Regions from separate parts of the Streptomyces sp. R44 genome, predicted to be linked through region 1. Evidence: riboswitches for the same ligand, from Rfam matches in the RefSeq annotation. Region 1 holds a riboswitch; the other holds the start of a gene.
What was found. A riboswitch is a leader RNA that binds a small molecule or an ion and turns the genes downstream of it on or off. The one in region 1 is predicted to bind cobalamin.

Region 1 (4,204 bases):
GGGCACCAGGACCCGCAGCGTCCCGTCGTAACCGCGCCCGGCGAGCCCCGACTGCAGGCGCTGCGCCCGGTCGAAGGCCCGCACGAAGGTCGTCGCGCCGAGCCCGGCGAGCGAGCGCCAGGTTGCGGCCCGGGTGGTGTGCCCGAGCCGGGCCGCCTGCGCCTGCCGGATCTTCGTCAGCGAGTCGAGGAGCAGGAAGATGATCCGGTACATGACGAGCGCCACGTCCACCACGGGGGCGGGCACGCCGGCCTTGACGAGCCGGGGCAGGACGTCGGACACCGGTGTCGTGAAGGCGAAGAGCAGCACCCCGAGCGAGGCCGAGGCGGTGCGCAGGAGCAGCTCGCCCGCGTGGACGGGGCCGCCGGGCGCGAGGGCCACGAGCCCCCGCGTACCGCCCACCTCGAAGAGCAGCGGTACCGCCCCCGTGACGCAGAAGCCGAGCGGGATGCGGAACGCCCGCCACAACTGACGGCCCGGCACACCGGCGGGACCGAGCAGCACCGCGAGCGTGGCCGCCGCCACGAGCGGCGCGCCGGGCCACGGCGGCAGACTCACCGCGCACAGCGTCAGACCGAAGCCGAGGAGCGCCTTCTCCACGGGATGACGGCGGCGCCAGCGGCTGCTGTGCGCCGCCGCGTCGATCGGAAGCATCGGCGCTACGCGTCCGAACCGTCGGAGGAGGGGGCCTTGGAAGCACCGTCGTCCTTGGGCGCCCCGTCCGGTCCCGCCGCTCGGGCTGCCTCGGCCGCGGCCGCGCCCTGCCGGCGGCCGCGACGCAGGCCGAAGTAGTACGCCAGGACGCCGGCGCCGAGCGCCGCCTGGAGGGCGAACAGCGCCGACTCGATCTCGCCCGACGGCGGCTCGTACAGCGGGCTGAACCACGGCTTGTAGTCCGGCTGGAGCTCCGTGATCGCGGTCTCTGCCTCGCCGTCGGAGCCGGTGAAGGGCTGCTCCTTGTGGTCGCCGAGCCCGAGCGCCAGCGGCAGCACCGCGAGCGCGGCGACGGCGAGCAGCAGCAGCGCGTTGATCTTCGCGTTCCGGCTCATCGCGCCGCCGCCTCCTCGTGTCGCTCCGTCCGCGCCCCGCCCAGCACACCGAGCCGGGTCAGGTCTCCCTTGCTGGACTGCGTGAGCAGCCGCATCACGAGCACCGTGAGAAGGCCCTCGCTCACCGCGAGGGGGATCTGGGTCACGGCGAAGATCCCGCCGAACTTGGCGAGCGCGCCGGGCACCCCGCTGCCGGGGTCGGGGAACGCCAGGGCCAGCTGGACGCTGGTGACGCAGTACGTGGACAGGTCGGCGACGAACGCGCCGAAGAAGACGGCCACCATCAGAGGCGCGCCGAACCGCCGCAGCAGCCGGTACGTCCCGTACCCCGCCCACGGCCCGACGATCGCCATCGAGAAGGCGTTCGCACCGAGCGTGGTCAGCCCGCCGTGCGCGAGCAGCAGGGCCTGGAAGAGCAGGGTGATGGTGCCGAGGACCGCCATGATCGGCGGCCGGAACAGGATCGCGCCCAGACCCGTACCGGTCGGATGGGAGCAACTACCGGTGACGGAGGGCAGCTTGAGCGCCGACAGAACGAAGGTGAAGGCACCGGAGGCGCCGAGGAGCAGGGTGGACTCGGGGTTCGACCGCACCTCGCGGGTGAGCGCGCGCACCCCGTGGACGACGAACGGCGCGGCCGCGACGCCCCAGGCGGCGGCGTGCACAGGGGGCAGATACCCCTCGGCTATATGCATGGTGGGTAGACCCTCTCCAGCACCTCGTGGATGGACAACGCACCCTGGCCGGTCTCCTGGCTGACGGTCATACGGCCCGACTCCGCCTTCCCACACCGCCGCGGTCTCCCGCGACGGTCCAGTGGCTTCCCCGCGGTGTTCCCCGCGGGGGTGGAGCCGGACCTCCCGATCACAGTGGCGAGGGCCGCACCGGTACTGCACCGGTTTCCCGTACACCAAGGCCCTGCGACACTAATGCGTTGACCTGCTCGATCACAACACGGTCGCCACCCGGCGCGGCCTCCCGGTCACTCCCCGCACACGCCTGCGGCGCCCTCACTCCTTGCGATAGGCGTACGCCTCCGAGGCCGCGGCCGCCACCGCGTCGAGGTCCCCTCCGGCGCTCGCCGTCACCAGCGCGGCGACCGCGCCCTCGACGAACGGCGCGTCCACCAGGCGGCAGCCCTCGGGCAGTTCGTCGCCTTCCGCGAGGAGCGCCTTCACGGTGAGGACCGCGCTGCCCAGGTCGACCAGGAGCGCCACCCCGGCCCCCCGGTCGACGGCCTTCGCCGCCTCGCAGATCAGCTCGGCACTCGTCCCGAGCCCACCGTCCGGCGTGCCGCCCGCGGGCAGCACCGGCGCCAGGTCGCCGCCGCCCGCGAGGCCCCGGGCCAGTTCGGCGACGGCCGCCGCGACCGCCGCGCTGTGCGAGACGAGCACGATGCCGACGGGGGACGGGCTCATGCCACTCCCTCCGCCCCGGCCGTCTCGGCGAGCGCGGCGAACAGCAGCGCCGACGAGGTCGCGCCCGGATCCTGATGCCCGATCGACCGCTCCCCGAGGTAACTGGCCCTGCCCTTGCGCGCCTGGAGGGGTACGGTCGCCAGGGCGCCCTCCTCGGCGGCGGCGCGGGCCGCCCCGTACGAGCTCCGCAGCCCCGCCACGGCCGGCACGAGCGCGTCCAGCATCGTCTTGTCGCCCACCTGGGCACCGCCCAGCTGCGACACGGCCGCCACACCGGCGTCGAGCGCCTCCGCCAGCCGCGCCCGGGTGACCTCGGCGTCCTCGCCCAGTGTCTTCCCGGCGCGCCGGAGGAGCGTCCCGTACAGGGGACCCGAAGCGCCGCCGACCGTCGAGATCAGCTGCCGTCCGGCGGCGGTGAGCACCGCGCCGGGACTGCTCGGCGGCTCCTTTTCGAGGGCCTCCCTCACAGCGGCGAACCCCCGCTTCAGATTGGCGCCGTGGTCGGCGTCGCCGATCGCCGAGTCCAGCTCGGTGAGCCGGTCGGCCTCCCGGTCGACGTCCTCGGCCACCGCGGCCAGCCAGCGCACCAGGAACCCGGCGCCGAAAGTCTCCGTCATACCGTCACTCCCCATGACCATCCCCGTCTCACCGGCCCCAGCGCAGCGCGGCCGTCTGCACCGGAGCGTCCCACAGGCGCAGCAGTTCCTCGTCGACCTCGCACAGGGTCACCGAGCAGCCCGCCATGTCGAGCGAGGTCACATAGTTCCCGACGAGCGTGCGGGCCACCGGCACGTGCCGCTCGGCGAGCACCCGCTGCACCTCGGCGTTGAACCCGTACAACTCCAGCAGCGGGGTCGCTCCCATGCCGTTGACGAGGGCGATGACCGGCCCGGACGGGCGCAGGTCCTCCACGACGGCGTCGACGGCGAAGTCGGCGATCTCCCGCGAGGTCATCATGGCCCGCCGCTCCCGGCCCGGCTCGCCGTGGATGCCGATCCCCAACTCCAGTTCCCCCTCGGGGAGATCGAAGGTCGGGCTGCCCTTGGCGGGGGTGGTGCAGGCGCTCAGGGCCACCCCGAAGGAGCGGGACCGCTCGTTGACCCGCCGGGCGATCGCCTCGACCCGTTCCAGCGGCAGCCCCTCCTCGGCGGCGGCCCCGGCGATCTTCTCCACGAACAAGGTGCCCCCGGTCCCGCGCCGCCCCGCCGTGTACAGGCTGTCCGTCACCGCCACGTCGTCGTCGACCAGGACCTTGGCGACCTGGATGCCCTCGTCCTCGGCGAGCTCCGCGGCCATCTCGAAATTCAGCACGTCACCCGTGTAGTTCTTGACCACGAACAACACCCCCGCCCCGCTGTCGACGGCGGCCGCGGCCCGCACCATCTGATCGGGTACGGGCGACGTGAACACCTCGCCGGGACAGGCGGCCGCCAGCATCCCGGGCCCCACGAACCCCCCGTGCAAGGGCTCGTGCCCGGACCCGCCACCGGACACCAGCGCCACCTTCCCCGCCACGGGCGCGTCCCGCCGCACCACGACACGCCGCTCCACGTCCACGGTCAACTCGGGATGCGCCGCGGCCATCCCCCGCAGGGCATCGGCGACGACGGTCTCCGGAACGTTGATCAGCATCCTCACGGGTGTCTCCTCGGGATTGGGTGGAGGGGTGCACTTATTGGGTCGTCGCAGGTCAGATCGTGTTCAGCGGAATAGATGATCTTGGAGGTGAGTAGCGAC
Region 2 (4,204 bases), 4.7 Mb from region 1:
GCCGGCCACCGAGCCGTTGGAGTCGCGCAGCGCCTCGCGGGTCTGCGCGTCCCACACGCCGAGCTTCTTCAGCTCGTCGACGAGGTACGAGTTGACCTGGAGGAACTCGCCGGACAGCGTCTCGCGCTTGAACAGGTTGGAGACCTGCGGCTCGATGCACTCGTAGACGCCGGCGATCGAGGCGATCGTCGCCGTCGGGGCGATGGCGAGGAGGAGGCTGTTGCGCATGCCGGTGGAGGCGATGCGCGCCCGCAGGGCGGTCCAGCGCTCCGGCCAGTTCAGCTCCACGTCGTAGTGGTCCGGGTGCAGGACGCCCTGGGCGGTGCGGGTCTTGTCCCAGGCGGGGAGCGGGCCGCTGCGCTCGGCGAGGTCCGCGGAGGCCTCGTACGCCGCCAGCATGATCCGCTCGGCGATCTTCGTCGACAGGGCGCGGGCCTCGGCCGAGTCGAACGGCAGCTTCAGCTGGAAGAAGACGTCCTGGAGGCCCATGGCGCCCAGGCCGACCGGGCGCCACTTGGCGTTGGAGCGGCCCGCCTGCTCGGTCGGGTAGAAGTTGATGTCGACGACCCGGTCGAGGAAGGTGACGGCCGTGCGGACGGTCTCGTCCAGGCGCTCCCAGTCGATGTCCGAACCCGACACGAAGGAGCCCAGGTTGACCGAGCCCAGGTTGCAGACCGCCGTCTCGCCGTCGTTCGTGACCTCGATGATCTCGGTGCAGAGGTTCGAGGAGTGGACGACGGTGCCCGGCTCGGCCGTCTGGTTGGCCGTGCGGTTCGAGGCGTCCTTGAACGTCATCCAGCCGTTGCCGGTCTGCGCGAGGGTCCGCATCATCCGGCCGTACAGGTCGCGGGCCGGCATCGTCTTGCGGGCCAGGCCCGCCGCCTCGGCCTTGCGGTAGGCGGCGTCGAACTCCTCGCCGTACAGGTCGACGAGCTCGGGCACGTCCGAGGGGGAGAACAGCGACCACTCGGCGTCGGCGTTGACCCGGCGCATGAACTCGTCCGGGATCCAGTGCGCCAGGTTCAGGTTGTGCGTACGGCGCTGGTCCTCGCCCGTGTTGTCGCGGAGCTCCAGGAACTCCTCGATGTCCGCGTGCCAGGTCTCCAGGTAGACCGCGGCGGCGCCCTTGCGGCGGCCGCCCTGGTTCACGGCGGCGACGGAGGCGTCGAGGGTCTTGAGGAACGGCACGATGCCGTTGGAGTGCCCGTTGGTGCCGCGGATCAGCGAACCGCGGGCGCGGATGCGGGAGTACGAGAGGCCGATGCCGCCCGCGTGCTTCGAGAGGCGCGCGACCTGGTGGTAGCGGTCGTAGATGGAGTCCAGCTCGTCCTGCGGGGAGTCCAGGAGGTAGCAGGAGGACATCTGCGGGTGGCGGGTGCCGGAGTTGAAGAGCGTGGGGGAGGACGGGAGGTAGTCCAGGCGGCTCATCAGGCCGTAGAGCGCGCTCACTTCGTCCAGGGCGCGGGCCGTCTCGTCCTCGGCGAGGCCGCAGGCGACGCGCAGCATGAAGTGCTGCGGGGTCTCGATGACCTTGCGGGTGATCGGGTGGCGCAGCAGGTAGCGCGAGTAGAGGGTGCGCAGGCCGAAGTAGCCGAAGCGGTCGTCGCCGGCCGGGTCGATCGTGGCGTCGAGGCGGGCCGCGTGCAGTGCCACGAACTCGGCGGTGCGGTCGGCGATGAGCCCCTCGCGGTGACCGACGGCGACGGAGGCCGAGAAGTTCACGGCGCCCTGGCCGGCGGCCTCGTCGGCGATGGTGATGGTGAGGAGCCGGGCGGCGAGCCGGGAGTACGCGGGGTCCTCGGCGATCAGGCCGGCGGCCGCCTCGGTGGCCAGCTCGCGCAGCTCCGCCTCGTCCGACGTGGCGCTGCGGCCGCGGAGGGCGGCGGCGGCGACCTTGCCGGGGTCGGTGTCCGGGAGGTCGGCGGTGAGATCGGTCAGGGTCCGCAGGAGTACGGTCCCGGGGCCGTCGGTCTCGATCGCTGCGGCCGGATCGGCGGGCGCGATGGTCACGTGGGGGCTCTCCCTCGCTCGGCTCGGGGCCTCGGGCGGGAAGGCGGGCAGGCGGGCGCCCGTACACGTGGGCGCGCCGCGTCCACCGGCCCACTCCGCGAGGCCCGGACGTCTGTGACACCCGGAACGGACGGACCGGGTGCGCTGCCGGCAGGTCTTCGGACTCACCGCGTACGAATCCGCACGAAGCACACCGTTGCGGGACAGTTCCGGATTCGCGCCGGATTCCCCTGCGTCGACAGCGAGGATGAGCATACATGTGGGGGGCGCCGCTCGTGGCACCCCCCACATGTTGTGTCGGTCCCGGCGCTACAGCTCCAGGGCGTAGGTCCGCAGCGAGTGGTCGGGGATCGGTTCCCAGTCCCGCTCGGGGGTGCGGACGAAGCCGAGGCGCTCGTAGATCCGGTGCGCGGAGACCATCAGATCGGCCGTGGAGAGCACGAGACGCGCGCACCCGGGGAGGGCCCGCGCCCGGTCCACGCAGGCCCGTACGAGGGCTTCTCCGACGCCCCTGCCGCGGGCCTCGGGAGCGACCACGAGCATCCGGAACTCGGCCTCGCCGGCGACGGCGATGTCCGCCCAGGTCGTGCCGCCGGGGGCGAAGGTCACCCCGCCGATGATCCCGCCGTCGGCGTCGACGGCGACGAGCACCTCGCTCTCGCGCGCCCGCCGGGCCGTGTCGCGGAGGACGGCGAGGTAGAAGTCGTCCTCGCCGTGCAGCAGCAGCCCGTCATTCAGATAGGTGAACCCGGTGAGGTCACCGAGCGCCTCGTGCTCCTCGGGCCGTACCGCCCTGATCGTGAAGTCCATGGGAAGCAGTCTCCCTCTCGGGGTACGTGGACGGGCCCCGGGTCTCCTCGCGGAGATCCGGGGCCCGTTCACGGACGGTGACGTCAGTGCGCCGCGGTGCCGACCTTCGGGAGGTCGGTGACGCCGGGGTCGCCCGCGTCCGCCGTGTAGTCCTCCGGGGAGGTCTCGTCGACGCCCTCGGGGGCCTTGACGGCCTTGAGGACGAAGGTCAGGACGACCGTGACGACGACGTTGAGCACGAAGGCGGTGAGGCCGATGTAGCCGATCTCGCCGATGCCCGGGATCTCGGCGGCCGAGCCGCCGAAGTGCTTCTGGGTGGGGCTGGCGACGCCGTACGCTGCGGCCGTGCCGTACGCCATGCCGACGGCCCAGCCGGCGAGCAGCGCCCAGCGGTGGAACCAGCGGGTGAAGAGACCGCCGACGAGCGCCGGGAAGGTCTGCAGGATCCAGATGCCGCCGAGCAGCTGGAAGTTGATCGCGACCGTCTTGTCCATGGTGAGGACGAAGACGAGCGCGCCGACCTTCACCAGGAGCGAGACCAGCTTGGAGACCTTGGTCTCCTGGGCCGGGGTGGCGTCCTTCTTGATGAAGTCCTTGTAGATGTTGCGGGTGAAGAGGTTGGCCGCGGCGATCGACATGATCGCGGCCGGGACGAGCGCGCCGATGCCGATCGCGGCGAACGCGACGCCCGCGAACCAGTCCGGGAACATGGTCTCGAAGAGCTGCGGGATGGCGAGCTGGCCGTTCTTGACCTTGATGCCGGCGGCGATCGCCATGAAGCCGAGCAGCGCGAGCAGGCCCAGCATCAGCGAGTACAGCGGCAGGATCGTGGTGTTGCGGCGGATGACGTTCCGGCTCCGGGACGACAGGGTCGCCGTGATGGAGTGCGGGTACATGAACAGCGCGAGCGCCGAGCCGAGCGCCAGCGTCGCGTACGTCCACTGGCCGGCCTCGCCGGGGACGAGCGCGCCCTTGGGCTTGCCGGTGGCCGGGTTGATCGTCTTGTACGCCTCGGCCGCCTTGCCGAAGATCTCGTCGAAGCCGCCCAGCTTGATCGGGATGTAGATGATCGCCACCGCGATGACGATGTAGATCAGGGTGTCCTTGACGAAGGCGATGAGCGCCGGGGCGCGCAGGCCGGAGGAGTACGTGTAGGCCGCGAGGACACCGAAGGCGATGAGCAGCGGCAGGTCCTTGACGAACCAGTTGGTGTTCTCGCCGCCGCCGACGCCCATCACGTCCAGGACGGCCTGGATGCCGACGAGCTGGAGGGCGATGTACGGCATGGTGGCCAGGATGCCGGTGACCGCCACCGCCAGGGACAGGCCCTTGGAGCCGAAGCGGCCGCGCACGAAGTCGGAGGTGGTGACGTATCCGTGCTTGT

Region 2: another riboswitch for cobalamin. It lies ahead of AB5J54_RS26575 (ribonucleoside-diphosphate reductase subunit alpha); the one in region 1 lies ahead of AB5J54_RS04700 (energy-coupling factor ABC transporter permease).

What each region holds. Positions count from the first base shown of each region.
Region 1 covers NZ_CP163444.1:973,594-977,797, reverse strand. The annotation lists gene cbiQ (cobalt ECF transporter T component CbiQ) at 1-654, opposite strand, end outside; gene AB5J54_RS04705 (energy-coupling factor ABC transporter substrate-binding protein) at 660-1,049, opposite strand; gene AB5J54_RS04700 (energy-coupling factor ABC transporter permease) at 1,046-1,744, opposite strand; cobalamin riboswitch at 1,773-1,979, opposite strand; gene AB5J54_RS04695 (PTS-dependent dihydroxyacetone kinase phosphotransferase subunit DhaM) at 2,060-2,467, opposite strand; gene dhaL (dihydroxyacetone kinase subunit DhaL) at 2,464-3,084, opposite strand; gene dhaK (dihydroxyacetone kinase subunit DhaK) at 3,113-4,105, opposite strand.
Region 2 covers NZ_CP163444.1:5,678,701-5,682,904, forward strand. The annotation lists gene AB5J54_RS26575 (ribonucleoside-diphosphate reductase subunit alpha) at 1-2,010, opposite strand, end outside; cobalamin riboswitch at 2,142-2,272, opposite strand; gene AB5J54_RS26580 (GNAT family N-acetyltransferase) at 2,320-2,820, opposite strand; gene mctP (monocarboxylate uptake permease MctP) at 2,904-4,204, opposite strand, start outside.